Regions from separate parts of the Candidatus Pelagibacter sp. HIMB1709 genome, predicted to be linked through region 2. Evidence: riboswitches for the same ligand, from Rfam matches in the RefSeq annotation. Region 2 holds a riboswitch; the other holds the start of a gene.
What was found. Region 2 has a riboswitch for glycine ahead of ACTTAR_RS06045 (malate synthase G). Riboswitches for the same ligand answer to the same signal wherever they lie in the genome.
Positions count from the first base shown of each region.

Region 1: another riboswitch for glycine. It lies ahead of gcvT (glycine cleavage system aminomethyltransferase GcvT); the one in region 2 lies ahead of ACTTAR_RS06045 (malate synthase G).

Region 1 is NZ_JBNAJW010000001.1:606,844-621,996, reverse strand. It holds gene panB (3-methyl-2-oxobutanoate hydroxymethyltransferase) at 1-234, shown strand, start outside; gene ACTTAR_RS03450 (TerC family protein) at 231-842, opposite strand; gene ACTTAR_RS03445 (ABC transporter substrate-binding protein) at 943-2,199, opposite strand; gene ACTTAR_RS03440 (branched-chain amino acid ABC transporter permease) at 2,346-3,212, shown strand; gene ACTTAR_RS03435 (branched-chain amino acid ABC transporter permease) at 3,212-4,225, shown strand; gene ACTTAR_RS03430 (ABC transporter ATP-binding protein) at 4,222-4,944, shown strand; gene ACTTAR_RS03425 (ABC transporter ATP-binding protein) at 4,934-5,641, shown strand; gene ACTTAR_RS03420 (putative hydro-lyase) at 5,642-6,427, opposite strand; gene ACTTAR_RS03415 (tetratricopeptide repeat protein) at 6,432-6,920, opposite strand; gene ACTTAR_RS03410 (5-oxoprolinase subunit PxpA) at 6,917-7,693, opposite strand; gene ACTTAR_RS03405 (allophanate hydrolase subunit 1) at 7,722-8,399, shown strand; gene ACTTAR_RS03400 (biotin-dependent carboxyltransferase family protein) at 8,389-9,330, shown strand; gene ACTTAR_RS03395 (DMT family transporter) at 9,330-10,202, shown strand; glycine riboswitch at 10,234-10,323, shown strand; gene gcvT (glycine cleavage system aminomethyltransferase GcvT) at 10,402-11,502, shown strand; gene gcvH (glycine cleavage system protein GcvH) at 11,502-11,882, shown strand; gene gcvP (aminomethyl-transferring glycine dehydrogenase) at 11,882-14,752, shown strand; gene ACTTAR_RS03375 (NAD(P)/FAD-dependent oxidoreductase) at 14,759-15,153, shown strand, end outside.
Region 2 is NZ_JBNAJW010000001.1:1,103,989-1,119,141, forward strand. It holds gene ACTTAR_RS05990 (ribonuclease D) at 1-233, opposite strand, end outside; gene ACTTAR_RS05995 (complex I NDUFA9 subunit family protein) at 250-1,236, shown strand; gene ACTTAR_RS06000 (GcrA family cell cycle regulator) at 1,241-1,735, opposite strand; gene ACTTAR_RS06005 (aspartate aminotransferase family protein) at 1,905-3,071, shown strand; gene argF (ornithine carbamoyltransferase) at 3,074-4,003, shown strand; gene ACTTAR_RS06015 (c-type cytochrome) at 3,995-4,534, opposite strand; gene kdsB (3-deoxy-manno-octulosonate cytidylyltransferase) at 4,647-5,381, shown strand; gene ACTTAR_RS06025 (prephenate dehydratase domain-containing protein) at 5,378-6,211, shown strand; gene dnaX (DNA polymerase III subunit gamma/tau) at 6,356-8,002, shown strand; gene ACTTAR_RS06035 (YbaB/EbfC family nucleoid-associated protein) at 7,995-8,312, shown strand; gene recR (recombination mediator RecR) at 8,316-8,927, shown strand; gene ACTTAR_RS06045 (malate synthase G) at 8,914-11,076, opposite strand; glycine riboswitch at 11,156-11,239, opposite strand; gene ACTTAR_RS06050 (acetyl-CoA carboxylase carboxyltransferase subunit alpha) at 11,344-12,438, shown strand; gene secA (preprotein translocase subunit SecA) at 12,441-14,987, opposite strand; gene argJ (bifunctional glutamate N-acetyltransferase/amino-acid acetyltransferase ArgJ) at 15,053-15,153, shown strand, end outside.

The DNA.
Region 1 (15,153 bases), 500 kb from region 2:
TTAGCAAAACAAGTAACTAAAAGTGTTAGTGTTCCAACAATTGGGATAGGCGCATCTAATAATTGTGATGGTCAGATTTTGGTATTCGATGATTTAATAGGTTTAAATCCAATCAAATTTAGATTTGTTAAGAAATATTTGAATATTAAGAGGGATATATCAAAAGCAGTTTCTAAATATGCAAATGAGGTTAAAACAAGAAAATTCCCCTCAAAAAAATACTCTTTTAATTAAAAGTATTTTTTAAATTGTTCATTAATATTTAATATCTCAAGATCTACCAAACCACCTATAATTAATTGTAGACCAACAACTAAAATAAATATTAAACCAATGTATGCTATCCAGATATGTTTTTGAATATAATTAGCCATGTAAGTGGCTAATGCTCCAGTAAGAACGACTGATAAGACAAGCCCAAAAATCATATAACCAAAATACCCTTGAGCAGCAGCAACAACTCCAATTACGTTATCAAAACTGATCATCAGATCAGCAAATAATACTTTACCTATACTATTTATGTATGATGGTTGTTTTATTTTTTTAACTGAAGGTTTTATATTCTTGATATCAACTAGATCTTTTCTTAAATCATTAACTATCCATACCAATAATAACCCACCTAAAATTTTTATAAAATAAAACTCAAATAAAAAAGTAGCAAAGATTGCAAAAAATATTTTAAAAACAAATGCTCCAATTACACCCCACAAGATTATTTGTTTTCTATTTTTAGGTACAAAATTTGAGGCGATAGAACCAACTATCACAGCATTATCTGCAGTTAAGATAATAGTAATAAAAATAATTTGAGTTAGAATTATGAGCTCTTCAATCAAGATGTTTAATTATTATTTTAATTTAAGAAGATTGCAATCAAAAGAATAAAAATAAGGCGGTCAAAACTTTGACCGCCTTAATAATTGTGTTTCAATTAAATTATCTTTCAGACCAAGTAGGCATAGGATATTTTAACTCACAAGCTGCTAATTCAAATGGATATACTGTGCAGTATTTTCCATTTTGAACTTGCATTAAAATACCTCTAGTCTTCTCGTTTTGACCATCTGCACCAAATTTAATTCCTCTGTAAGGAACAATTAAAGACTCAGATGACATATCTAGATTAACTAGAGCTTGTCTGATCTTCTCAGGATCTGTTGATCCAGCATTGTTAATTGCATTAGCCAAAGCCATAAAACCTGTAAATGCTCTTGCAGGTACATCTGATAAATCTCTTCCACCAGAATGTGTCTTAAAGATATCATTCACAGTTCCAATCATAGGAATAGTTTTTGCTAAGTCAGTATTGAAAGGTGATCTTGTAATTACACCTTCTGCTTTGCTTCCCATTGTGTCTATGAATTTAGGATCTGTATAACCAGCATTTTGAGCAACTAAAAGTTTAGGATTATAATCAAGTTCTTTTGCAGTATTTAAAAATAAATATGCATCAGCTGTATAAGATGAAGGCAATAAAACATCGGGATTTTTTGCTTTCAATCTTTGTACTTCAGAACTTAAAGTTGTTGTTTTAGCTTTGTAGCTGATTTTTTCTACAACATCATAACCTTGTTCTTTAGCCATTTTGTCTTGAGTTCCACCACTATCAGAACCCCACAATGTATCTTCATGAATAATACCCAGAGTCTTTAACTTGTTACTATTCTTTTTGTTAAAGTCATTCATGAATTCAAACATAAGCTGAGTAAACTCCCCATCATGTGGAGTAACTCTAAAGAAGTATTTAAATCCTCTTGTTGTTAATTTTGGAGAAGTAGATTCACCATTTACCCAAGGTATTCCTGCTCTCTCAGAAACTTGACTAGCAGCACCAGTTACTGACGAGTAGTAAGCTCCAAACATTGCATGAACTTTATCAGAATTTAACATTTTTTCAGTTTCACCAACACCAATATCTGGTTTCCCACCATGATCTCCAACAACGATTGATATTTTACCTCCACCTAATCCTTTTAATCCTGCATCTTTTGCAAGTGGCATACCTGGAATGTTGTGGCTGTTATTGATGATATCTAGTGCAGTCTTAACTGCTGCTACAGCATCTTTACCAACCTGAGCAACAGGTCCAGTAAGTGGATATAGTACTCCAATTTTTACATCTTCTGCGTAACTAATCGCTGGCGCAGATACTAATGAAAAAAAAGTGAATACTGTAAGAATTAATTTTCTCATTTTTTTCCCTCTTGTTTAATTTTTAAATAATTAATTTAATACTATTCAATTGATCAATTCAATGATTTAGTTTTTTATTTTATAAATGCTTAAGAAGTATTTGTTTAATATATACATTCTTTATATATACTTTAATAATAAACCAAATGACTTCTGAAATTATAATTCAAGCTATAGTCACAGGCTTAATGATGGGATTAATCTATGCATTAATCGCAGCAGGTTTGAGTTTAATTTTTGGTTTGATGGAGATTGTAAATTTTGCTCACGGAGAGCATTTAATGTTATCAATGTTCTCGTCATTTTGGCTTTGGTCTTTGTTTGGTTTGGATCCATTGTTTTCAATACCAATAACAATTCTTTTATTGGCATTTTGTGGAATTGCTACTCATTATTTTTTAATTAGATACATCTTAAAAGCAAAAATGCTTATCCAAATTTGCGCAACATTTGGATTATCTATTTTTATTAGATCAATTGCTCAATTACTATGGACTCCAGACTTTAGAAATGTTGATAAGCCTTTATTGGAAGGACGTATTGAGATTGGATCTGTATTTATTGGTCAACCACAACTTTATGCAAGTCTTGTCTGTTTAGTTGCTTTTTTTGGTTTGTATTGGTTTGTAACAAAGACAGAAACAGGATTAGCTCTTCAAGCAACAGCACAAGATAGACATGCTGCAGAAATTCTAGGAATACCATCAAATAAAATGTTTGCAATAGGTTGGGCGATTGGACTTGGTTGTGTAGGAGTAGCTGGTGGAATGATGGCTAATTATTTTTTTATTTTTACAGATGTTGGTATAAATTTTGCTTTATTTGCTTTCGTTGCAGTAGCATTAGGAGGTTTTGGAAGTATCATTGGGTGTTTGTATGCGGGTATAATTATAGGTCTTGTAGAATCTCTAGGTGGATTATTGATCGATCCATCATTTAAACTTTTATATGTTTTTGCAATTTATCTTTTGGTTGTGATTTATAAACCTCAAGGTCTTTTTGGCAGGTATTGATGGATAGTAAGTTATTAATTGCAAAATCAGAACCAATTTGGAATACAAATAATAGAGTAATTTCTATTATTGTTGGCTTAATTATACTTTTGTTTACACTTCCATTGTTTGGAATGAATTCGTTTTATCTGCATTTATTTATTATGATTTTTATGCATGCAGTGATGGCACAATCTTGGAATGTAATTGCAGGTTTTTCTGGTCAAATAAGTTTAGGTCATGGAGCATTTTTTGGAATCGGTGCTTATGCAACCTCATTTTTTTATATGGAATACGGAATAACACCATGGATCAGTATATTTTTTGGTATGTTTGTTTCAGCAATTTTTGCTGTCTTAATCGGTATACCAATGCTCAGATTAAGCGGTCACTATTTTGCTATTGCTACTTTGTTAATTGGGATAAGTTTCCAAGTAGTTTTTCAAAGATGGGACTTAGTAGGAGCCGCATCAGGTTTATGGGTAACTATGACACCAGAAGATTCTTGGTCTGCATTACAATTTCATAGTAGCAAAGTTCCTTATTATTATGTCTTTTTAATATTTTTTTTAATAACTTTCTTTTTAGTTTGGTTGTTGAGTAGATCTAAATTGGGTTATAGGTTGAGAGCAGTTAGAGATGATCCACAAGCAGCCTTAAGTTTATGCATCAATGTTTCTAATTATAAAATCATAGCTTATGTTATTTCAGCAATGATCATGGCACCCATGGGCAGTTTGTTTGCTCAATATATTCTAATTATCGATCCTGATAGAGTTTTTAATATTGAGATATCAATTATAGTTTTATTAATCACAGTGCTAGGTGGAATTGGAAATGTTTGGGGCCCAATTATTGGAGCGGCAATTCTTATACCAATTTCAGAATATTCTAGAATTTACTTAGGAGGAACAGGCGGTGCTATTGATTTAATTTTTTATGGATTAATTTTAATGATTATTTGTATTTTTAGGCCAAACGGTCTTATTTCATTTGTCCCAAAAGATATTTTAGAAAGAAAGAAACAACGATGAAAATATTAACAGTTGAAAATCTAAGCAAATCTTTTGGCGGTATTCATGCAAATAGAGATATTTCTTTTGACGTTGAAGAGGGTTCAATATTAGGAGTGATTGGACCTAATGGTGCAGGTAAATCTACTTTATTTGATTTGATAACTGGTTTTACAAAACCTGACACTGGAAAAGTTAAATTTTTTGACAAAGATATATTTGGAATTAGTCCTGATAAAATTAGTAACCTTGGAGTAGGGAGAACCTTTCAAAAACTAAAACCATTTGCAGATCAAACATTGCTTGAAAATGTCATGATTGGAGCATTTGTAAAAGAGAAAGATATTAAAAGAGCAAGAGATAGAGCATTAGAAATTATTGATTTTGTAGATTTGATTGAGAAAAGACATCACTTTGCAAAAGAACTATCAACTGGACAAAGGAAAAGATTAGAGATGGCTAGAGCAATGGCTATTGATCCTAAGCTTCTTTTGATGGATGAAGTAACTGGAGGTGTAGATCAAAAAACTATTCCTGGACTTGTAGAACTTGTTAAAAAATTAAAAAAGACAGGAGTAACGATTATTACAATTGAACATAACATTAATATTATAATGGAGATTTCTGATAATGTATTGGCTTTAGATCAGGGAAAACGAATTGCGTTTGGAGAACCAAAGGATATTCAAAACAATAGACAAGTTATTGATGCTTACTTAGGAACATTTGATGCTGCTTGATGTAAAAAATATTGATGTTTTGTATGATGATTTTCAGGTCATCTGGGATGTTTCAATTAATGTTAATAAAGCTGAAATGGTTGCACTTTTAGGACCGAATGGATCTGGAAAAAGTACAGTTTTAAATACTATAAGTAATTTAGTTGAGCATAAAAAAGGATCTATCACTTTTGATAAAACCTTAATTTCAAATATTCCAACTCATAGAAGAACTGAATTAGGAATTTCACATGTGCTTGAAAGAAGAAGAGTATTTCCTCATCTTACAGTTAAACAAAATCTTTTGTTGGGTGCTTGGCACCCAAAAGCAAAAGAAGAATTGTCAAATTCATTGAGTAAGGTTTATAAAATCTTTCCAAAGTTAGAAACTAGATCAGATCAGTTAGCAAAAACAATGTCTGGCGGTGAGCAACAAATGTTAGCTATTGCAAGAGGCATGATGGGATTACCAAAACTTTTAATGGTTGATGAACCTTTTTTAGGTTTATCGCCAATGGTTATGAAAGATCTTATAAAAATTTTTAAAAACATTGTAGCTGAAGGAATTTCAATTTTATTTGTAGAACAAAATGTAAGATTGGCATTAAGTATGGCTGATAGAGGATACGTTTTAGAAAGTGGAAGATTAGTTATCGATGGCAAATCAGAGGATTTAATTGATAATGAAAAAGTTACTAAAGTTTTTTTAGGAAATTAATTAAAAAGCAGCAAGATCGTTATTTAATTTATCAGTAATAAGCATTTTACCTGGACTATGAGTAATACAAAAATCAGGCTTTGAATTCTCCAAAACTGATTGAGGAGTAACTCCACATGCCCAAAATACAGGAATTTCATTGTTCTTTATTGCTTTAGGTGGATCACCATATTCAGGTTTCATTATATCTTTAATTCCAATTTCATCAGGATTACCAACATGTATAGGTGCACCATGTACAGCAGGAAATCTAGAGCTAATTTGAATTGATCTAATCGTATCCTTTGAATTTAATGGTCTCATAGACACAACTAGTTTTCCTGAAAACTGCCCCGCAGGTTCACAATCTATTGAAGTCTTATACATTGGAACAATAGTATTGTTTTCTATATGCTGAATTGGAATTCCAGCCTCCAGCAAAGGCAGTTCAAAAGACATTGAGCATCCAAGAACAAAAGTTGTTAAATCTTCATTCCAATATTTTTTAATATCATATGGTTCATCAATTAATTTTCCTTTTTCCCATACTCTATATTGAGGAACATCAGTTCTAATATCAATATCACCAAGATCTTTTAATGAAGGATCTCCTTTTGTACCAAATCCAATTAATGGACAAGGTTTTGGATTTTTTTGACAGAAAGAAGCAAAGTCCATTGCATATTTACTTGGCAAGATACAAAGATTTCCTTGAACATACTTGTTAGCAGCACCAGCAGTTTGTTCTTTGTAGTTATTTTCTCTTATAACTTTTCTTGCTTCTAATGGATCTTGAATATCTAGCATTAAATTAGTATTTAGATTTCTTTGTTCCTTCTATTATTTCTTTTAACTCGTTATATTCTTCACAGTTACAAGTTTCTAACACTTTAAGTCTTTCTTTGGCTAAATCCATTCTATTTGTAACAACATAAAGTTCACCAAGGTATTCGTTAATACCTTTATGATATGGATCAATTTCTAAACCTAAAAGATAATATTTTTCTCCATTCTCGTAATCTCCAAGCTTTCTAGTCGTAAAACCAAGATAATTTAATGTATCTGCTTGAAGAGGTTTTTTTTTATTTGATTTAAGAAGAAGCTTTTGAGCTTTTTGATATCTCTGTTTAGCTTTTTCTAGTTTACCTTTTTTTTCATATTTCTTAGCCCACTTAACTGCTTCAACTGCTTTATCATAATTTGATTTTACTTTTTTTGGTTTTGAGTTGTCAGATCCTGCAGAAAAAGAATTTGTTGTTATTAAAATTAAAAAAAATGTAATTAATATATGCTTTATCATTTTGAAAATTTCTCCATTTTATTTAAAGGTTTTAAGTTAAGCCCATTTTCAATTAAATTTTCTCTAATTGATCTTGCTGTAGCAAGTGAACTTTCATTATCTCCATGTATGCACACGGAATCGATTTCACAAGGTATTTGCTTTCCACTGTAACAATTCAGTGCCTGGTTTTTTACCATGCTTAACACATGTTTTTTAGCTTCTTCAGGGTCAGTAATTAATGCATGTGGTTTCTTTCTAGAAACTAAATTTCCATCATCTTCATAAGTTCTATCTGCAAAAATTTCACAGGCAATTTTCATATCTAATTTTTTAGCTGCTTGTTCCATTTTAGAACCAGTAGGAACTAAATAAATTAAATCTTTACTTATTTCATTGATCGCTTTTGCTAATGTAGTTGCTAAATCAATATCCTCACACGCCATATTGTTTAATGCTCCATGTGGTTTTATATGAGTAACATTTTCTCCATGATCTTGAGCAATCTTTTGTAAAATTTCATATTGATCAATAATTAATTTTCTAACCTCTTCAGGCGCAAGGTTCATTCTTTGTCTTCCAAAGTTTTCTGGATCATTAAATGATGGATGAGCACCAATGCTTACACCGTTTTTTTTTGATATTTGAACTACTTGGTTCATAGATTCTTCATCACCAGCATGGAATCCACATGCAACGTTAGCAGAATTTACTATATCAAGTAAATCTGGATCATATTTATTTGAATGGTGTTTTGATTTTTCACCTAAATCACAATTTATATTAATTTCCATAGTCTTAATTGTTGAAGTATAACATGCCATGATTAAAAATATATCAAATCTTGGTGACGCAGCTGTTTATTGTGATTTTGGTGTAGAGGTAAATAAATCAGTTAACTCTGAAGTAATAAAATATTTTAAAACTTTAAAAAAAGAAAATATTGAAAGTATTAATAATCTTACTCCTTCTTATAATAAATTAATAGTTTCTTATGACCTCAAGAAAACAAACTTTAAAGAAGTTAAAAAATTAATTGAAAATTTAAATGTTAATGAAACTCAAGATAACAATAATGCTAAAATAGAAATTCCAGTTTGTTGTGATGATCAATTTTCTCTAGATATAAAAAGATTAGAAGAAAAATTAAATATCAAGCGAGATAAAATTTTAGAAAATTTTTTTAGTAAGGAATATTTTTGTTATATGACAGGATTTATTGCTGGTATGCCTTTCTTAGGTGATTTAGATGAAAATATGAGAGTACCAAGATTAGAAACACCAAGAGTAAAAGTTCCAAAAGGATCTGTTGCTTTAACTGAACAATTTGCAAACATTTATACGTTTGAAAGTCCTGGAGGATGGAACATACTTGGCAATACACCTGTAGATGTTTTTGATAATTCAAAAGAAGTTGAACCTAATTTAATAAATCCTGGTGATATAGTAGTTTTTAAACAAATAAATCTTGAAGATTATAATAGTTATAATGACAAATAATTTCGAAATTATAAGGGCTGGAGTAAACACAACTTTTCAAGACCAAGGAAGAAACAATCTATATCACATTGGAATTCCATTTAGTGGAGCAATGGATAATAGAAATTATAGTTTAGTTAATAAGCTGGTAGGTAATAAATTAAATTCACCAGTGATAGAATTTGCATATCAAGGACCACATTTAAAATATTCAGGGGAAAATGTTAATATAGCAGTCACTGGTGACGTGGTTTTTAAAATTATTAAAAGTGGTACGGAAATTGATGGCAATTGTTATGAGAGTTATCAAATTGAAAGTGGAGATGAAATTAATCTAATCTCAACAAATAAATCAGTTTATGGATATTTAGCAGTTGGTGGAGAATTAGATTTAAAATTTCAATGGAATAGCTGTTCTATAAATACAAAAGCAAATATTGGATCAAATAATGGAAAAAAATTAGAGAACGGTCAAAAAATAAATATCTTAAATATTAATTCAGACCAAAGTATAAAAAAGACTAATTATATAAATTCTAAAGTTGAAAATATTAGAGTAATAAAAGGACCAAACTTCGATTATTTTTCAGAGGAAGGAAAAAAGATATTTTTTGAAAAAGAATTTTCTGTATCAAAACTTTCAGATAGAATGGGGATGCGTTTAGAAGGTCCAAACATTGAAAATATTATAAATACCAATATTAAATCAGAAGGTTTGTTAAAAGGAGTCATCCAGGTACCTGCGGATGGAAATCCAATTATTATGCTTTCAGATCATGGTACTATTGGTGGGTATCCAAAAATTGGTGTAGTAGCTAGTGTTGATTATGATCGTTTAGTACAAATATCACCTGGTTCAAAAATAAAATTTAAAGAGATAAATTTATCTGATGCTGAAACTTTGTTTAAATTATACGAGATGGATACTCAGAACTTACTTAATCAAATATAATGAATATAATTAGAAAACTTCCAGGACCATTTTTAATTTTTTTAGGTGCTTGTAGTCTTAGTTTTGGAGGATTGATTGTTAAGTCTTTTGAAGGAGCAACCCTTTGGCAAATATTATTTTGGAGAACGGTATTCTTCTTAATTGTTATTAGCTTGTACTTAGCTTTAACTTATAAAAAACAAGTATTTAGATCTTTTTATAATTTAGGATTTCCTGGTTTCTTTGGTGGATTTATTTTATCACTCGGTTTTAGTGGTTATGTATTTGCGATGTATAACACAACAGTTGCTAATGCTAATTTTATTATTCAAACACAAACAATCTTCCTAGCAATATTTGGTTATTTTTTTTTAAAAGAAAAAATTTCAGCAATTACTCTTACTTCAATAATTCTTGCAATTTCAGGAATACTTCTAATGGTTGGAAGCTCTTTATCTCCAGGTCAAATGTCTGGAAATATTGCAGCTTTCATAATGCCAATATCTTTTGCTACATTAATTTTAGTTGTAAGAAAATATCCAACAGTTGATATGGTTCCTGCTCAATTTGTTGCAGGTATTTTTGCATTGTTAATAGGTTACTTAATGTCAGAAAAAATAATGATATCTCCTAATGATATTTTTTTAGGATTTTTAGCTGGGTTTTTACAATTAGGATTAGGTTTTATCTTTATTACTATCGGAGCTCAACGAACACCATCAGCAATGGTTGGAATCATAATGTTAACAGAAGCAGTACTAGGTCCTTTATGGGCATGGTTGTTTATAAATGAACAACCGCCTTTCATAGTAATAATTGGAGGATCAATAGTTATTTTTGCAGTTTTACTTCAATTTTACAATTTATATACCTCAGAAAAAAAAGCGATCTAATAACATTTGACATTAAACAGTATTTATTAGAGTATTTGTTAACGGGAGAGATCACAAACTTTGTGACACCGAAGGAGCAACCGCCCAGGAAACTCTCAGGTAAAAGGACCGTATTATATTAACTCTGGAAAGAGATTGAGTTCTCGCCGAAGGAGTAAAACTCTCAGGCAAAAATACAGATGGGTACGACAGAGTTAGTATGGGAAAAAAAACATCATTAAATAAACTTCATCAAGATAACCAAGCTAAATTTGTAGAATTTGCTGGATACGAAATGCCCATACAATACAGCAAAGGAATTGTTGAAGAGCATAAATTCACAAGATCAAATGCAGGAATTTTTGACGTGTCCCATATGGGCCAATTATTTATTCATGGTAGAGAAGATTTAACTACTGATCTTGAAAAAATTTTTCCACTTGATTTAAAAAATTTGAAACAAAATTGTTCTAAATATAGTTTTTTAATGAATGATAATGCAGGAATTCATGATGATTTGATAATCACTAAAATTGAAAAAGGGTATTTAATTATTTTAAATGCAGCCTGCAAAGAAAATGATTTTAAAATTTTATCAGATTTGCTTAAAGATAAATATGAAATGGTTCTTGATGATCAAAGAGCATTAATTGCAATTCAAGGTCCAAAGTCAGTTGAGATTTTAAACAATACAATAGAGGGTGTTGAAAAACTCAATTTTATGACAGGGAACTGGTTTGATTATAAAGATCAGAAAGTTTTTGTAACAAGGTCAGGTTACACAGGAGAGGATGGTTTTGAAGTATCTATAAATAATGATCTTGCTGAAGAATTTACTCATAATTTGATGGAAAAAGGAGCTCAACTTATAGGACTTGGGGCAAGAGATACCTTGAGATTAGAGGCTGGATTGTGCTTATATGGTCACGAACTTGATATAGAAAAAACACCAATTGAAGCAAACTTAAAGTGGGCGATTTCTAAACAGAGAATTTCAAATGGTGGATTTGTTGGTTTTGATAAAATTATGAAAGAAATACAAGAAGGTACCCCTAAAATTAGAGTTGGTATCAAGCCAGAAGGTAGACTAATTGCCAGAGAAAAAACTAAAATATTTGATGAGTCAGAAAAACTTATTGGCGAAGTTACCAGTGGAACTTTTGGCCCAAGTGTAAATGGTCCAATAGCAATGGGCTATATTGATAAAGGATTTTCTAAAGTTGATACAAAAATTTTACTTGAAGTAAGAGGAAAAAAGCATCCCGCAAGTATTTGTGGGTTACCATTTTATAAAAAAAGTTACGTGAAAGGAGTAAACTAATGAGTGAAGTTAAATTTTCAAAAGAGCACGAGTGGATTACAGTGGAAGGCGATGTTGCTACCGTTGGAATTACAAAACATGCAACGGAAATGTTGGGAGATATTGTTTTTGCTGAACTACCTGAAAAAGGTTCTAATGTTGAAAAAGATGGTACAGCAGGAGTAGTTGAGTCAACTAAAGCAGCAAGTGATGTTTATACTCCAGTAAGTGGTGAAGTAGTAGATACTAACCAAACTATTGTAGATGATCCTGCTAAGATTAACGAAGACCCTGAGGGATCAGCTTGGTTTTTTAAACTTAAATTAAAAGATAGTTCAGAAATGGACAATTTAATGAATAAAGAAGAATACGATAAATTTGCAAAGGAGAGTGCTAGCTAATGTTACATAACTCACAAAAAGACTTTTTAAAAAGACACATTGGACCTTCAGAAGAAGATCAAAATAAAATGCTGAAGGAGCTTAATTATAATTCATTAGACGATTTAATAAAAAGTACAGTTCCAGAAAAAATACAATTGAAAGATGGATTAAACATAGGCGAGTCTAATTCTGAGTATGAAGCATTAAGAAAATTGAAAGCAATTTCAAAAAAAAATCAAATTTATTCAAATTTTATTGGTATGGGATACTATGGAACTTATACTCCATATGTAATTTTAAGAAATATTTTAGAAAATCCAGGTTGGTACACTTCTTACACTCCTTATCAGCCTGAAGTAGCACAAGGACGATTAGAAATGCTTCTAAACTTTCAACAAATGATTGTTGATTTCACAGGTATGGATATTGCAAACGCATCTTTACTTGATGAAGGAACTGCAGCTGCAGAGGCAATGGGGCTAGCTCATCGTCTTAACAAAAAAGATAGTAATTTAGTTTTTGTTTCAGAAAATTGTCATCCACAAACAATTGATGTAATTCAAACAAGAGCAGAACCAATGGGATTAAAAGTACTGGTTGGTAATGAAGATAAAGTATTAGACCAATTAAAAGAGGATTTAGTTTGTGGAATTCTTCAATACCCTGGAACTTTAGGAGACATCAAAGATCCAAGCGAAGCAATTAGCAAAATCCATAAAAAAAATGGAAAAGCAGTATTAGTCTCTGATTTATTAGCTTTAGCACTACTTAAAACGCCAAGAGAATTAGGTGCTGATATTGCAGTTGGAAGCTCTCAAAGATTTGGAATTCCAATGGGTTATGGCGGACCTCATGCAGCTTTCTTTGCAACCAAAGACGAGTTTAAAAGATCTATGCCAGGAAGAATTATTGGTGTGTCAGTAGACAGACATGGGAATAAAGCTTACAGATTATCACTTCAAACAAGAGAACAACATATTAGAAGAGATAAAGCGACAAGTAACATTTGTACTGCTCAAGCATTGTTAGCAATTGTTTCAGCTGCATATGCTATTTATCACGGGCCAGATGGAATAAAAACTATTGCAGAAAGAGTTTCTCAATTAGCTAAAAATTTTGCAGATAAATTAAAACAATCTGGATATGAAATTTATTCAGATCATTTCTTTGATACAGTTACAATTGTAACAAAAGATAAAACTGATCAAATCTATAAAAATGCTTTAGATCAAAAAGTAAACATTAGAAGAGTAAATTCTGAAATGTTGGCTGTTTCTTTTGATGAAAAGAAAAATGTTTATAGAGTAAATCAATTGTTGAAAATTTTTAATGCAGCTGAGTCGATTAAAAAAGAAGACCCAACAGTAAGTTTACCAAATTTACCAAAAAATTTATTAAGAACTTCAAAATATTTAGAACATCCTGTTTTCAATTCATATCATTCAGAAACTGAGATGCTTAGATATTTAAAAAAATTAGAAGATAAAGATATAGCTCTTAACAGAACTATGATTGCACTTGGATCATGTACTATGAAATTAAATGCTACTGCAGAAATGATACCTATTTCATGGAGAGAGTTAGCTGAACCTCATCCGTTTGTGCCAGTAGAGCAGATGGAAGGTTATAGAGCATTATTCACTGATCTTAAAAATTGGCTAAGATCAATAACTGGTTTTAGTGGTGTTTCACTTCAACCAAATGCAGGTGCCCAAGGAGAATATGCAGGGTTAATGGTAATTCGAAAATATCATTTAGATAGAGGAGAAGAAAATAGAAATATATGTTTAATACCAAGCTCAGCACATGGAACAAATCCTGCTAGTGCACAAATGGTTGGTATGAAAGTTGTAGTTGTTGATTGTGATAAAGAAGGGAATGTTGATTTTGAAGATTTAAAGAAAAAAGCAGAAATGCATTCTGAAAATCTTGGAGCATTAATGGTTACATATCCTTCTACCCACGGAGTATTTGAAGAAAAAATTACAGATATCTGTGAATTAATTCATAATCATGGTGGTCAAGTTTATATGGATGGTGCAAACTTAAATGCACTTGTTGGTATTGCAAGACCTGGAAATTTTGGTCCAGATGTTTGCCACATAAACTTACACAAAACATTCTGTATTCCGCATGGCGGTGGAGGACCGGGAATGGGACCAATTGCATGTAAAAGACATTTACAAGTTTATTTACCTAATCACCCAGTTGTTAAAGATTGTGGACCCGCTACAGGAATAGGAGCAGTTTCAGCAGCCCCTTGGGGAAGCTCAAGTATTTTATCAATTTCTTGGATGTATATTAAAATGATGGGATCTGAAGGTTTAAAACTAGCTACGCAAGTCGCTATATTAAACGCAAATTATGTAGCTCATAGACTTAAAGATCATTTCCCAATTCTGTACAAAGGCTCAAATGGAAATGTTGCTCATGAATGTATCATTGATATTCGATCAATTAAAAGTGAGACAGGTATCACCGAGGAGGATATTGCTAAAAGATTGATCGATTATGGTTTCCATGCACCTACAATGTCATGGCCAGTTGCAGGAACTATGATGATTGAGCCAACAGAGAGCGAGAGTTTATCTGAGCTTGATAGATTTTGTGATACATTAATTAATATTAAATCTGAAATAGATAAAATTAAGTCTGGCGATTTTGATAAAGTAGACAATCCTATTAAGAATGCTCCTCATACGGATATAGAACTTACATCAGATGTATGGGATCATAAATATTCAAGAGAGCAGGCTGCTTATCCTGCTAAGTTCTTAAAAACTAATAAATTTTGGCCACCAGTTGCAAGAGTGGACAATGTTTATGGAGATAAGAATATCTTTTGTACTTGTCCAAGTATGGATGAGTTTAAAGAAGACGCGGCATAATCATTAATGAAAATTGCCGTAGTTGGTTCTGGGATATCAGGCTTAAGTGCTGCATATTATTTATCAAAAAAACATCATGTAGATCTTTTTGAGAAAGAAGATCATTTTGGTGGTCACTCTCATACAATAGATTTAATTTTTGATGAAAAGAAAGTATCTGTAGATATTGGTTTTATTGTATTTAATTTTCAAACCTATCCAAATTTAATTAATTTCTTTAAAGAAAACGATGTTCAGATTGAAAAAAGTGATATGTCATTTTCGGTATCAGTAGAAAATACAAACTTCGAATATTGTGGAAAAGGTTTGAATGGAATTTTTTCCAATAGATCTAATTTGTTTAATCCTAATTTTTTAAAAATGTTTTTTGATATTATTAAATTTTATAAAAATAGTGATCA
Region 2 (15,153 bases):
AAAATTTTTACAATATTTTCGTTGCTTAATATTTTAATTAAATTAGGTGCTTGATAATTTTTTCTATCAAATTGAACTATATGTGCATCTGAGTTGCCAGAAGATACTTGAATTAAGCACAATGGATCACGTCTGACATTTAGACCCATGAATTCACCATCTATGGCAATTATATTGCCTAAATTTAAATCATCTGGTAGATCGTTTTTGTGAAGTTGAATATTATTACTCATTTTTAAACATATATATATGAAAGCAAAAAATTGTCTAATTTTTGGTGGTAGTGGCCAAATTGGAAGAAACTTAATAAGAAAATTAACTAAGAATAATTATAAAGTTACTGTTGTAACAAGAAACATTCATCAAAAAAGTTATGTTATCAAAACACAAGCTAATGCAGGCTATATTGATATTGCTGAAGCAAATATTTTTGATGAAAAAAAAATAAGAGAACTTTTTTCAAAAGCAGACATATGCATAAACTTAATTGGTATTTTGTTTGAGCAGAAAAAAGGAAATACGTTTGATAATATCCATTCAATATTCCCTTCTTTATTAGCAAAGCTCTCAAAAGAATATAATCTAAAACATTTTATTCATTTATCCGCATTAGGAATTAATGATGCATTGGATTCCGACTATGCAAAAAGTAAGCTTGATGGTGAAAACAAAGTTTTAAAAAATTTTCCTTTGGCAACAATACTAAGACCATCTATTGTCTATTCTGTTGATGATAATTTTACTACAAACTTTATGACTTTACTGAATAGACTTCCTATTTTCCCATTATATTATGAAGGCAAGACTAAGTTTGCTCCTATTCATTGCTCTGATTTAACAGATACAATTCATTATATTATTTCAAATAATGTTTATTCAAAAATAATTGAATGTGTAGGACCTGAAGAAATTAATTTTAAAGAGCTTCTTGAAAAATTATTAAATTTGATTGGAAAAAAAAGATTACTTATACCCCTACCTCTACCAGTAGCTAATTTTTCTGCAAGATTTTTTGAAATTATGCCAAAACCTTTGCTTACAAGAGATCAATTAAGACTTTTAAAATATAATAATATTGCTTCAGGTAAGTACAAAACTAATTCTGATATAGGAATTCCAAGTTTAAGGTATTTTGATCAAGAGGTAAAAAAATATTGTTATATGTGGAGAGAAGGCGGTCAGTTTTCTACAGAAAAATATAATTCAGAGAATGATTTAGATATAAAAGCTAATTAACAAATTAAGCTGACTGTATTTTCTTTTCAATAAATTCTGGAACTTCTTCTTTATCAGTTACTTCTTCTTTTTTACCTTTAGGCTGATAAGCATATAGAAGATGTAGTTTGCAGTATGAAAAATCTTTTAAAGAAGATCTTCCACAAAAATAAAATGATTTCTCATCTGGATGACCTATTGGCCATTTGCAAGAATGTTCATCAAGTTCTTCCAATTGTTTTGGGTTTTCTGGCTCAAAGTCTTTTTCAATTATTAAAGATTTAAATTTACTTTTTCGTCCTCTTCTAGATCTAATATTTTTTTCACTAATTGTTTCTTCAAAATTTTGATTAGAAGTTGCAGATCTTGTCTTAATTTTTGCAGATAAATTAAGTCTATGTGCTTTACCAATAACTGCATTTCTACTAATACCACCAATAATCTCAGCTATTTGGCTTGCAGTATTTCCTTTGCCCCAAAGCTCTTTTAATTTTTGTACTTTTTCTTCAGTCCAGCTCATATATCAATATGTTGTATTAAAATTTTTAAAAATAACAATATACTGTTATAAAAATTAATTAAACAATCAAAAAATAAGAGTTATCAACACGATTTACAAGAAACCAACTCACCAGTTTCAATCATAACTTGTATCTATTAATTAAAATTTATAAAAACAAAATTTATTTATGAGCAATCTAGCTAAAAATTATAATAGAAAAAAAATTTCATTTAGTCATGGAAAGGGAAGTTATTTATATTCCACTGATGGAAAGAAATATCTAGATTTTGTAAGTGGTATAGCTGTAAATTCATTAGGCCATGCACACCCAAAATTAGTAAAAACAATTAACAAGCAATCAAAAAAACTTTGGCATGTTTCAAATGCTTTTCAAATTCCAGAGGGAGAAAGATTAGCTAAAAAATTATGTAAAAATACTTTTGCAGATTTTGTCATGTTTCAAAATAGTGGGGCAGAAGCCACTGAAGCTGCTATAAAAGTTGCTAGAAGATATTTTTTTTCTATAGGAAAACCAAATAAAAATAGAATTTTATGTGTAAAAAATTCATTTCATGGAAGAACTCTGGCAGCAATATTTGCAAGTGGTTCTAAAAAAATGACAGAAGGATTTGGTCCAAAAGTAAATGGTTTTGATCATTTTGATTTTGGCAATCATGAATTATTGAAAAAAAAAATAACCAAAAACACTGCTGCAATCATGGTTGAAACAATAATGGGTGAAGGTGGTATTAAAGTTATTCCTGATTGGTGCTTGAGAGAATTAAGAAAATTATGTGATAAAAAAAATATATTATTGATACTTGATGAGGTTCAGTGCGGAATTGGAAGATCTGGTGATTTTTTCGCATTTGAAAAATCTAAAGTTAAGCCAGACATTGTACCAATTGCAAAAGGAATTGGTGGCGGTTTTCCAATTGGAGCAGTTTTAATGAATAAAAAAGTTGCTATTGGTATGGTGCCAGGCACACACGGATCAACATTTGGAGGAAATCCTTTAGCAATGTCAGTTGGTAATGCTGTTATGGATATTGTTTCAAATAAGAAATTTTTAACAAATGTAAAAAATTTATCAAAACATTTCATATCAAATCTAAATAATATTAAAGATAAGTATCCTAAAATTATTAAGCAGATTAGAGGGAAAGGTTTATTAATCGGAATTCAACTTCAAAAAGATCAAACATTATTTATAAAAAAACTAATGGATAATAAACTTTTAACTATACGTGCTGCTGAAAATGTGGTTCGTATTCTACCACCATTAAATGTTAAAAAAGTTGAAATTAATCAAGCTTTAAAAATTATTAAAAAAGTATGTGAAGAGTTAAAATAATAATGAAACATTTTATAAATTTAAAAGATATACCTGCTAAAGACCTAAGAAAGATTTTAATTGATGCAAAAAAAAGAAAAAATTTAAGAAAAAAATTAAGTACACTTGAGCTAGATAAAGGAGCACCTTTAAAAGGAAAATTGCTAATACAGATGTTTGAAAAATCAAGTTTAAGAACTCGATTAAGCTTTTATTTAGCAATAAAACAACTTGGTGGCGGAACCTTAACTTTACGTTCTAACGAATTACACTTAGGTCAAGGGGGCGAAAGTATTGCTGATACTGCTAAAATTCTCTCAACATATGGGGATGGATTTATGTTGAGAACTGATAGTGATAAAAAAGTTGAGGATTTTAAAGATCATCTATCAATACCAGTAATTAATGGTTTGAGTCCATCTTCTCATCCAACCCAGGTTCTATCAGATGTTTTTACAGTTGAGGAAATAACAAAAAAACCTATTTCTAAATTAAATATTTGTTGGATAGGCGACTCTAACAATGTTTTAGATAGTTTAATTGCGGCTTCAGTTAAATTTTCATTTAAATTGAAAATTGGTTGTCCAAAAAAATTTGAACCAGGACAACAAGTCAGAAATTGGGTTAAAAAAAATAAAAAAAAAATATTTATATACAATGACCCTAAAAAAGCTGCAGTGGGAGCAGATGTAATTTTTTCTGATAAAGTAATTTCTCTAAATGATAAAGTTAATAAGAAAAATAAAATACAAGCTTTCAAGAAATTTAAAATAAACAAAAAACTAATGAGCTTTGCAAATAAAAATTGTATATTTTTACATTGTTTGCCTAGAGGAGATGAAGTTAGTGAAGAAGTTTTTCTAGGAAAAAATTCTCATGTTTGGCAGCAAGCTCTAAATAGAGTTCACGTACAAAAAAGTATTTTATTATATTGTTTTGGGAAACTAAGGTAGAGGTACTGGATTATCTGAATTCTCATTTAAATATTTAATTACTGATGCTCTATCACTCTCTTTTCTAAGTCCAGCATAGGCCATTTTGGTTCCCTTAATATATTTTGCTGGCTTTTGAAGAAAACCATTTAATTCCTCAAATGTCCATTCTTTGTCATAAGCTGCTAATGCTTTTGAATACTTATAGTCTTCTATAGATCCAACTTTTCTTCCCACCACGTTGTAGAGAGCTGGCCCTATTGCATTTTTTCCACCTTTAATTATTGAATGACATGCTGCACACTTTTTAAAAACTTTTTCACCAGTTGCTATATCTCCCATTGCCATTAATGCTGCAATATCTATTTTTTCCTCTTCTTTTGCAGAACTAGAAGTAGATACAGTGGTTGCATTCTCTATTTCAACTGTATAGCCAGGAGTTTCAGGCTTCTCCACATAAAATATAGCATCAGATAGTTTACCGATTCCTATAACCAAAAGAGCAACTATTAATACTGCTGCAATAATCTTATTTATTTCAAAAGAATCCATTTTTTTTTTTATTATGAGATTGAACGTATAACACGTTAAATAAAAAAATCGCTAAAATTTAATGTATAAATTTGCCTCTCTCATTAATTAATGGTTAAATAAATCAAAAATAATGAAAACCATAATTATTATACCCTCAAGAATGTCTGCTACCAGACTTCCAGGCAAACCTTTGTTAAAAATTAATGATTTATCAATTATTTCTCATGTTTGCAAAAGAGCATCAGAGGCAAATATTGGGGATGTTTATGTGGCAACAGAAGATCAAGAAATTGTTGATGATGTTAAAAAAAATGGTTTTAAAGCTATTTTAACGAGCAATAAACATAAAACTGGGACTGATAGGATTTATGAGGCCTATAAAAAACTAAATATAAAAAATATTGATTTGATTATGAATTTACAAGGAGATGAACCATCTATTAAAGTTGAAGATATAATTAGCTTAAATCAAAAAATGATTGTCCATAAATCAAAGATAGGCACACTTGCAGCCAAAATAAAAGATCAGAAAGATTTGGAAAATGAAAATGTTGTTAAAGTATTAACAGAAAAAAAACTTGAGGATAATAATTTTTCTAAAGCTAAGTCATTTAATCGAATATCTAAAAATATCAGTAATACTTATCATCATATTGGTATTTATTGTTACGCTGCTGATACACTTGAAAAGTTTGTAAATTTAAATCAAACAGAAAATGAAATTAAATTTAGACTAGAGCAATTGAGAGCTTTAGATAATAAAATTGATATCAATGTAAGTATAGCCAATTCAAATCCTATAGGGGTTGATACCGAGGAAGATTATCTGGCCTTGAAAAAAATTATGGAATATAAATCGTTATGAGCAAAATATATTTCCAAGGAACTTATGGTGCGTATTCACATTTAGCCGCTCTATCAATTGATCCAGATGCTGAGATTATACCTTGTAAAACTTTTGATGATTGTTTTAATAAAGCTTCCGAAGAGCATGAGTGCAAGATTATAATTCCTGAGTCTAACAGAATTACTGGAAATATAGGAATTGAATATTTAATTTTTAAACACAGATTAAATATTTATAAGGAACACTTTCAAAAAATTGAACATAATTTACTTGGACAACCTGGTGTAAAACTAGAAAGTATCAAAGAAGTATATTCTCATGCACAAGGTTTATCTCAATGTTCAAATTTCATTAAAGAAAATAATTTATCTGAACATATAAGAGCAGATACAGCTGGATCTGCAGAAATGATTTCTAAAACAAAAGATCCAAAACAAGCTGCAATCGCATCTTCATTAAGTGCTGAAATTTATGGATTAGAAATAATAAAAAAAAATATAGAGAATGAGACTGGAAACTTGACTAGATTTTTAGTTATGGGAAAAAATATTTCTCAACCTGAATTTAAAGATAAAAAATATATAACCTCTTTTTTGTTTAAACTTAAAAGTAAACCAGCAGCCCTCTACCAGTCACTAGGAGGTTTTGCTATAAATGGTGTCAATTTAACAAAATTGCAAAGTTACCCAGAAAAAAATAGTTTTGATTCATATTTTTTCTTATGTGATTTAGATGGACATATTGAGGATTTAAAAGTTCAAAAATCTTTAGAAGAGTTAGGTCTTCACTGTGAAGATTTTCACGTTTTAGGTGTGTTTGAGGCAGATACCCTTAGAGAAAAAAAATAATATTCTTTTCTTGTGGATTAGAAATTTTAACTGCTATAATAGATCTGGAGGCTAGAGGTGGATGCTGCTTGAACCCGACCAGATCTTAACGGAAGCAGTCGTAGAGACAGTTATTCAGGTTCTAGTCTCCTAAATTATATAAATATGAATAATAATTCTAAAGTATTAGCTTTAAAATATAGACCTCAAACATTTGATCATCTCATTGGTCAAGAAGTAGTAGCTGAAACAATAATTAATTCTATTATAGCAAATAAGGTTCCTAACGCTTACTTATTTACAGGAATTAGAGGGATAGGAAAAACGACAACAGCAAGAATTGTTGCTAAAGCACTTAATTGTTCAAATGGAATAGAAAATTTATGTGAGGAAAATTATTGTGAACATTGTGATGCGATTAGTAATTCAAGACATATTGATGTTCTTGAGATGGATGCAGCTAGCAAAACAGGTGTAGATGATGTTAGAGATTTAATTGAATTTTCTAGATATGGACCAACTACAGCAAAATTTAAAATTTTTATCATCGATGAGGTTCATATGCTCAGTAAACAGGCATTTAACGCATTACTAAAAACATTAGAAGAACCACCCCCATATTTAAAATTTATTTTTGCAACTACTGAAATTAAAAAAATACCAATAACTGTAGTATCAAGGTGTCAAAGATTTGATTTGTCTAGAATTAAATCTTCAGAATTATTGGAATTTATAAAAAAAATAAAAGACAAAGAGAAAGGAAACATTTCAGATGATGCTTTAAAATTAATTGTTAAAATTTCTGAGGGTTCCGTTAGAGATGCTTTGTCGCTTTTAGATAGGGCCATGTTAAGTTTAGAAAATGACGTAGAATTAGATTTAGTAGCTGCACAAAAAATATTTGGATATTTTGATAAATCACAACTTATAGATTTATTTGAATTAATTTTAAAAGGGGAAGAGGATAAAGTAATTAATACTTATAGAAAAATTTATGACCAAGGTGTTGAACCAAAAGTATTTATAAATGATTTTCTAGAATTATTATATTATTTTAAAAATATAAATTCACTAAGTTTAGAAAGTACCAATTTTTCTCTAAATGATGATGAATTTGAAAAAATTAAAAATATAGAAAATCAAGTAAACCCAGATACGTTGATATTATTTTGGCAATTTACTATTTCTACCCTTGAGGAGCTAGATATTGTTTCCAATCAACATTTGTCAATTGAAATGTTTCTTATCAGATTGATGTATTTAAGCTCTACTAAATCTAAAACTAAAATGGATGATATTAAAGATTTTAATAATTCTAATGAAATTAAAGAAAAAAATCTGTCTTCTCCAACTGTAAATCAAATAAAAAATATTGCTCAAGAAGAAAAAAGCAAACCAGAACTCTCTAATGAAGTTAAGGCTGATAGCTCTTTAAAAATTAATTCTCTTGAAGGTCTAATCCAAATTTGTCTAGACAAAAAAGAAATTAAATTAAAATATGAATTAGAAAAAAATGTTAATCTAGTAAAATTTGAGCAAAATAGAATCGAGATATCCTTTAATGATAATTTAGATAAAAACTTTGTAAAAGATTTATCGACAAAACTTTTTGAGTGGACTAATGAAAGATGGATTATTACGTTTAGTAAGGCAAAAGGTGAAATTTCTATAAAAGATAAAATTGTTCAAAATAAAAAGTTATTGGTAGAAGAGGCAAAAAAATCAGATATTTTTAAAAAAGTAATTGATAATTTTCCAGATGCTGAGTTGATAGATGTAAGTTTAATTAAAGAAGGAGATTCAAATGACTGATTTTAGTAAAATTTTAGACAAAGCTAAGGAACTTGAAGCAAAAATGAAAGAGAGCCAAGCAAAAATAAAAGAGATAAGAGTTGAGGGAGTTTCTGGGTCTAATTCGGTAAAAATTGTACTGGATGGAGAAGGTGAGATGCAAAAAATTAATTTATCGGATGAAATAATGAAAGAAGATAAAACAATCATAGAAGATTTAATTGTTGCCGCTCATAACAGCGCTAAATCTCAGCTAAAATCAAAAACAACTGAGGAAATTTCAAAAGCAACAGGAGGCTTTGGAGTACCTGGTTTTAAGTGGCCTTTATAATAAATGCAAAACATTAGTGAGATAGAAGAATTAATAAAGCTAATCTCTAAACTTCCAGGTTTAGGACCAAAGTCAGCAAAAAGGATTGTTTTAAAGATGATCAATAATCGAGATGAACTTGTTAAACCAATGGCAAATACTTTGGCTCAACTTTATAAAAATGTTGTTAGATGTAACTCTTGCGGATCTTTAAAATCTATTTCAACAGGATGTATTAATTGTGAGGACAAAAATACTAAATACAATAAAATTTGTGTTGTCGAAGATATTGCAGATCAGTGGTCTATAGAAAATTCAAATATATTCCAAGGTTACTTTCATATATTGGGTGGAACAATATCTTCAGTAGGTCAAAGAAAAGAAGATCTTTTAATAAATTCTCTAGTTGATCGAGTTAATCGAGAAAATATTGAGGAAGTAATTCTTGCAACTAGCGCAACTGTTGAAGGTCAAACAACAGCATATTATATTCAAGATAGTTTAAAAAATTTAAATATTAAAATAACTAAGCTTGCACAAGGACTGCCAGTGGGTGGAGAAATTGAAAGTTTGGATGATGGAACTTTATTTTCTGCTTTTAAAAATAGATCTAGTTTAGTTTCTAATTCAGATTAGATTTTTTATTCAATCGATTTAAGTGAAGCAAAGGTTCAGTATAACCTGATGGTTGTTCTTTACCTTTAAACACTAAATCACATGCAGTTTGAAAAGCTATTGAACTATCAAAATTATCACTCATCTTAACATATTTTGGGTCGTTTTTATTTTGATCGTCAACAATTTTAGCCATATCTTTCATGATTTCAGTTACTTGTATTTTAGTTGTAATTCCATGATGAATCCAATTTGCAATATGTTGAGATGAAATTCTAAGTGTTGCTCTATCTTCCATTAATCCCACATTGTTAATATCAGGAACTTTAGAGCAACCAACCCCCTGATCAACCCATCTAACCACATAACCTAATAAGGTTTGTGCTGAATTAGAAATTTCTTTATTTATCTCTTCTACTGACCAATTTGGTCTATCTGCTACTGGTATTGTTAAGAGATCATCTAGTTTAGCTGCTTCCCTGTTGATTAATTTTTTTTGCTCACCAAAAATATTTATTTCATGATAATGTAAAGCATGTAAAGCAGCTGCTGTTGGAGATGGTACCCATGCACAATTAGCTCCTGCTTTTAAATGTCCAGTTTTTTGCTCCATCATATCTTTCATTTTATCCGGCATTGCCCACATTCCTTTTCCTATTTGTGCTTTGCCCGAAAAACCACATCTTAAACCAACATCAACATTATTATTTTCATAGGCGTTAATCCATTTAGAAGTCTTCATGTCACCTTTTTTAATCATAGGACCTGCTTCCATTGATGTATGCATTTCATCACCTGTTCTATCTAGGAAACCAGTGTTTATGAAAAACACTCTATTTTTAAGGTTTCTAATACATTCTTTAAGGTTAGCTGAAGTTCTTCTTTCCTCGTCCATTATTCCAATTTTACATGTGTATTTTTTTAAACCTAAGACCTCTTCAACTTTAGAAAAAATTTGATCAGTAAATTCAGTTTCATCTGGTCCATGCATTTTAGGCTTAACAATATAAATTGAACCTCTCCTTGAGTTATTTTTATTCTTAAGATCATGTAAAGCAGCAGCTGTAGTAATAAATGCATCCATGATACCTTCAGGAATTTCATTTCCATCACTTAATATTATTGATGGATTGGTCATAAGATGACCTACATTCCTTACTAATAAAAGACTTCTACCATGAAGTTTTAAACCTTTACCTTCTTTTGAAACATAACTTCTATTTGGATTTAGTTTTCTTTCAAATAATTTACCATCTTTTTCAAAAGTAGATTTCAAATCTCCCTTCATTAAACCAAGCCAATTTCGATAACAAATGATTTTATCTTCGGCATCTACGGCAGCAACACTATCTTCATTATCACAGATAGTTGAAACCGCAGACTCCAGAATTATATCACTAATCCCAGCATGATCTTGTTGAGCTGCAAATGCTCTCGAGTCTTTTAGTATTTCAATATGTAAATTATTATTTTTTAAAATTATCGCTGAAGGATTATCAATTTCGCCTCTATGACCAATAAATTTATTTTCATCTTGTAAATCAAAAATATCAGCTCCTTTTAATACTTTAAACTTACCATCTTTAATTGCAAAACTTGTAATTTTTTGCCAACTAAGTCCTTTCAAAGGAAAATATTTATCTAAAAAATCTCTTCCATATTTTATTACCATCTCACCTCTCAGAGGATCATATCTTTCAGATACACTATCTTCAGATTGTTCAATTACATCAGTACCATAAAGGCTATCATATAAACTCATCCATCTTGCGTTAGCAGCGTTTAATGCGTATCTAGCATTCATAACAGGTACTACTAATTGAGGACCAGCTATACTTGTGATTTCATCATCAACATTTTCTGTTTCAATTTTAAAATCAGGTCCTTCATTTTTTAAATAACCAATTTCTAATAAAAATTTTTTGTATTCTTCTAAATTTAATTCCTCACCTTTGTTATTTATGTGCCAATCATTTATTTTTTTTTGTAAATTTTCTCTGATTTTTATTAAGTCTCTATTTTTTGGAACTAACTCATCTAGAGACTTCTCAAAACCTGTCCAAAAATTTTCTACACTGACATCTGTGTCTTTTAACAATTCTTCTTCTATGAATTTTGCAAGATTTTCTGAAACTTTAAGATTTTTAATTTGTATATATTTATGTTGCATAGCACTTTTATTACCCCATCTGTATCTTTGCCTGAGAGTTTTGCTCCTTCGGCGGAAATTAATCTCTTTCCAGAGTGTTATGCTTTAATCGGTCCTTTTGCCTGAGAGTTTCCGGGGCGGTTGCTCCTTCGGCGCTAATAATAGTCTCTCCCGATAGATAATTTGTATCTTTAAAAAGAATTAAGTCAATTGATAACAATTACAAAGTCTTATAATTGATCACTTTATTGCCTTTTTTCTAATCTAACCATCCGATATAAATATTATATGAAAAATTACCTAAATTTTGAGACGGAAATTAAAGATCTAGAAAATGAGCTAGAGAAATTAAAAGATCCATATAACCAAGATGGATTATCTGAAGTAGATACCCAAAAAATTTCAAGTACACAGTCAGAAATAGATGAAAAACTAAAAAATATTTATTCAAACCTGGATCCTTGGCAAACAACAATGGTTGCACGTCATGAAGACAGACCTAAATCTAAATTTTTTATAGATAATTTATTTGAGGATTTTATTTCTTTGTCTGGAGACCGTTATTATGGAGAGGATAAATCAGTTTTAACTGGTTTCGCAAAGTTTAATGGTCAATCAGTTTTAGTAATCGGTCAAGAAAAGGGAGAAGATTTAGAGAGCAGAATAGAGAGAAATTTTGGAATGATGAGACCAGAGGGTTATAGAAAAACAATAAGATTAATGAAATTAGCTAATAAATTTAATATTCCAATAATCTCATTTATTGACACTCCAGGAGCTTATCCAGGAGTAGGTGCTGAAGAAAGAGGACAAGCAGAGGCGATTGCAAAATCTATCGAATGTTGCATGGAGCTTAAGGTTCCTACAATTGCAGTAATTATTGGAGAAGGAGGCTCTGGTGGTGCAATAGCTCTAGCTTCATCCAACAAAGTTATAATGCTAGAGAATGCAATTTATTCAGTTATTTCACCTGAGGGATGTGCCACAATTTTGTGGAGGGATCCAAAAAAAATGCTTGATGCAGCAAAAGCCATGAAATTATCAGCTAAAGATTTGTTAAAATTAAAAGTTATTGATGAAATTATCAAAGAACCTATTGGAGGAGCACATAGAGATAGGGATTTGATGTTAGAAAATTTAAAAAAATCATTAATTAGTAATTTAGAATATTTTAAAGAATTAAGCTCTGAGGATATTGTCAATGAAAGAAAAAATAAATTTCTAAAAATAGGAAGAAATGAAGGTTTTATAAGTACTACTGAAGATTTAAGCACTCTTAGTGTCAAAGGAAACAATTTAGAAAAAATCTTTAAATCTAAAAAGAGTTTAATAGCAATTGGTGCTGGAGTAATATTATTAATAACAGCTTTTTTCTTATTTTAAATTTATAAGGATCCGTGGCAGTGTTTGAATTTTTTTCCTGAGCCGCAAAAACAAGGTTCATTCCTACCAATTTTTTTATTTTTTAATATTTGTTTTGTATTTTCTTCCTCATTCTTTTTTTCGTTTTGACCTGAGTCTCTAACAATTTTTAAATTCATTAAAATGGTAACATAATCAAGTTTTAGTTTTTCTAAAAGATTTGAAAATAATTCGAAAGCTTCTTTTTTGTACTCTACCAATGGATCTCTTTGACCATATGATCTAAGTCCAATTACTTGTCTTAGTTGTTCTAAATATTGAATATGAGATTTCCAATTTAAATCAATTGATTGAAGAAAAATTCTTTTCTCAATATCTTTAGCATGATCTTCACCTAAAATTTTAATTCTTTCGTTTCTTGTTTCACTAAATTTGCTAAAAATTTTTTCTTTTAGCTCAATATCTTTTGCTTCAATTAACTCTTTTAATTCAATTTCATTGAAGCTTTTACCCACAATTTGTCTAATCCTATTACTGAACTCATTACTTTTAGGATCAGATAAATTTGAAATTTTAAGTTTAATTAAATCATCATTAATCTCTTTTAAAAATTCATCTGAGTAATCAAAAATATGCTCACTATTCATTGCATTTTTTCTTTGTGAAAAAACTACATGTCTTTGATCATTAAGCACATTATCAAATTTTATAAGAGTTTTCCGAATATCAAAGTTACGAGCTTCAACTTTTTGTTGTGCTCTTTCGAGCGCTTTATTTATCCATGGGTGGTCAATACTTTCTCCATCTTTAAGACCAAGTTTTTCAAGCATTGTATTCATTGACTCTGACCCAAAAATTCTCATCAGGTCGTCTTCTAAGCTTACATAAAAAACAGAACTTCCTTCATCTCCCTGTCTTCCCGCTCTTCCCCTTGCTTGATTATCAACTCTTCTTGACTCCATTCTTTCAGTTCCAATAACAAACAAACCACCTAAAGATTTAATTCTTTCTTTATTATTTTTAAGCTCATCGTCAGGAATAGATCCTTTTTTTCCACCAAGTTGTATATCAACACCTCTTCCAGAAATGCTTGTTGTAATTATTAATGATTTCTCTTTTCCAGCATTTGCTATTATTTCTGCTTCATTTTCATGATTTTTAGCGTTTAGCACAACATGTTTAATATTTTTTTGGTTTAATAAGTTTGAGTAAACTTCAGATTTATTGATGCTTGATGTAAAAACTAAAATTGGCTGACCAATATTATGACGTTCTATAATTTTATTAATAATAGCATCATTTTTTTCTTTTTCAGTTCTAAAGATTAAATCGTTGAAATCTTTTCTTATCATATCGTTATTTGTTGGAATTACTAATACTGGTAAATTATAGATTTCAAAAAATTCTTCAGCCTCTGTGGCTGCAGTTCCAGTACATCCTGAAATTTTTTTATAAAGTTTAAAATAATTTTGATAAGTTATAGAAGCCAATGTTTGGTTTTCTGCCTGAACCTGAATTTTTTCTTTAGCTTCAAGAGCTTGATGCAAACCATCTCCAAAACGCCTTCCTTCTAAAATTCTTCCTGTTAGCTCATCTATAATTTTAAGACTACCTTCCTTTACAATATAATCCCTGCCTTTTTCAAATAAATGATTTGCTCGAAGGGCTTGGTTTACATGATGAACTAGATGAAGATTTTCTGGATCATAAAAATTATTATTTTTTAAAATACCAGCATTTGAAAAAAGTTTTTCAACATTATTGATTCCTTCATTTGTAAGTAGAATGCTTTTTTCTTTTTCATCAATATCATAATCTTTATCATTTAATAATCTTACTAATTTATCTATGGCTAAGTATTGAGCAGTTTTGTCTTCAGCAGCTCCTGATATAACTAGAGGAGTTCTGGCTTCATCGATTAAACATGAATCTATTTCATCTACTATTGAGAAGTGATGTTCCCTTTGAACCATCTGGTTTTCAGAGAATTTCATATTATCTCTTAAATAATCAAAACCTAGCTCACTATTAGTTGCATAAGTTATATCACAGTTATAATTTTTTTTTCTTTCAACATCATCTTGATCGTTATTTATAAATCCCGAGGTCAGACCTAGAAAATTGTATATTTCTCCCATTTCTATAGAATCTCTTTTTGCTAAATAATCATTAACAGTTACAATGTGCACACCCTTTTCATTAAGAGCATTTAGATAAGCTGCCAAGGTAATTGTTAAAGTTTTACCCTCTCCAGTTCTCATTTCAGCAATTTTACCTTCATGAAGAGCTACTCCGCCAATTAATTGAACATCAAAATGTCTCTCCTTACGAGTTCTTTTTGCAGCCTCTCTTACAAGAGCAAAAGCTTCTGGCAAAATTTGATCTAGGGATGTTCCATTTTTTATTTGATCTTTAAACTCAACAGTTCTTTTTGGAAAATCTGAGTCATTTAAATTAATAAACTTTTCTTCAAGTAAATTTATTTTTTCAACAATTTTTCCAATCCTATCCAACTCTTTTTGATTACTAGATTTGATGAACTTTGAGATTAAATTAAGTGGGTTAAACATGACTATTTGATTTATTCTTTATTTATATGCTTTAATATATGTATTAAATAAATATTTTAAATATCATGGGAATTAATTTATCAAACTTTTTATCATCTAAATCAAACAACACCAGAATGATTGATTTTCAGGACCTAGATCATATAGATGGTCTATCAATCTCGGT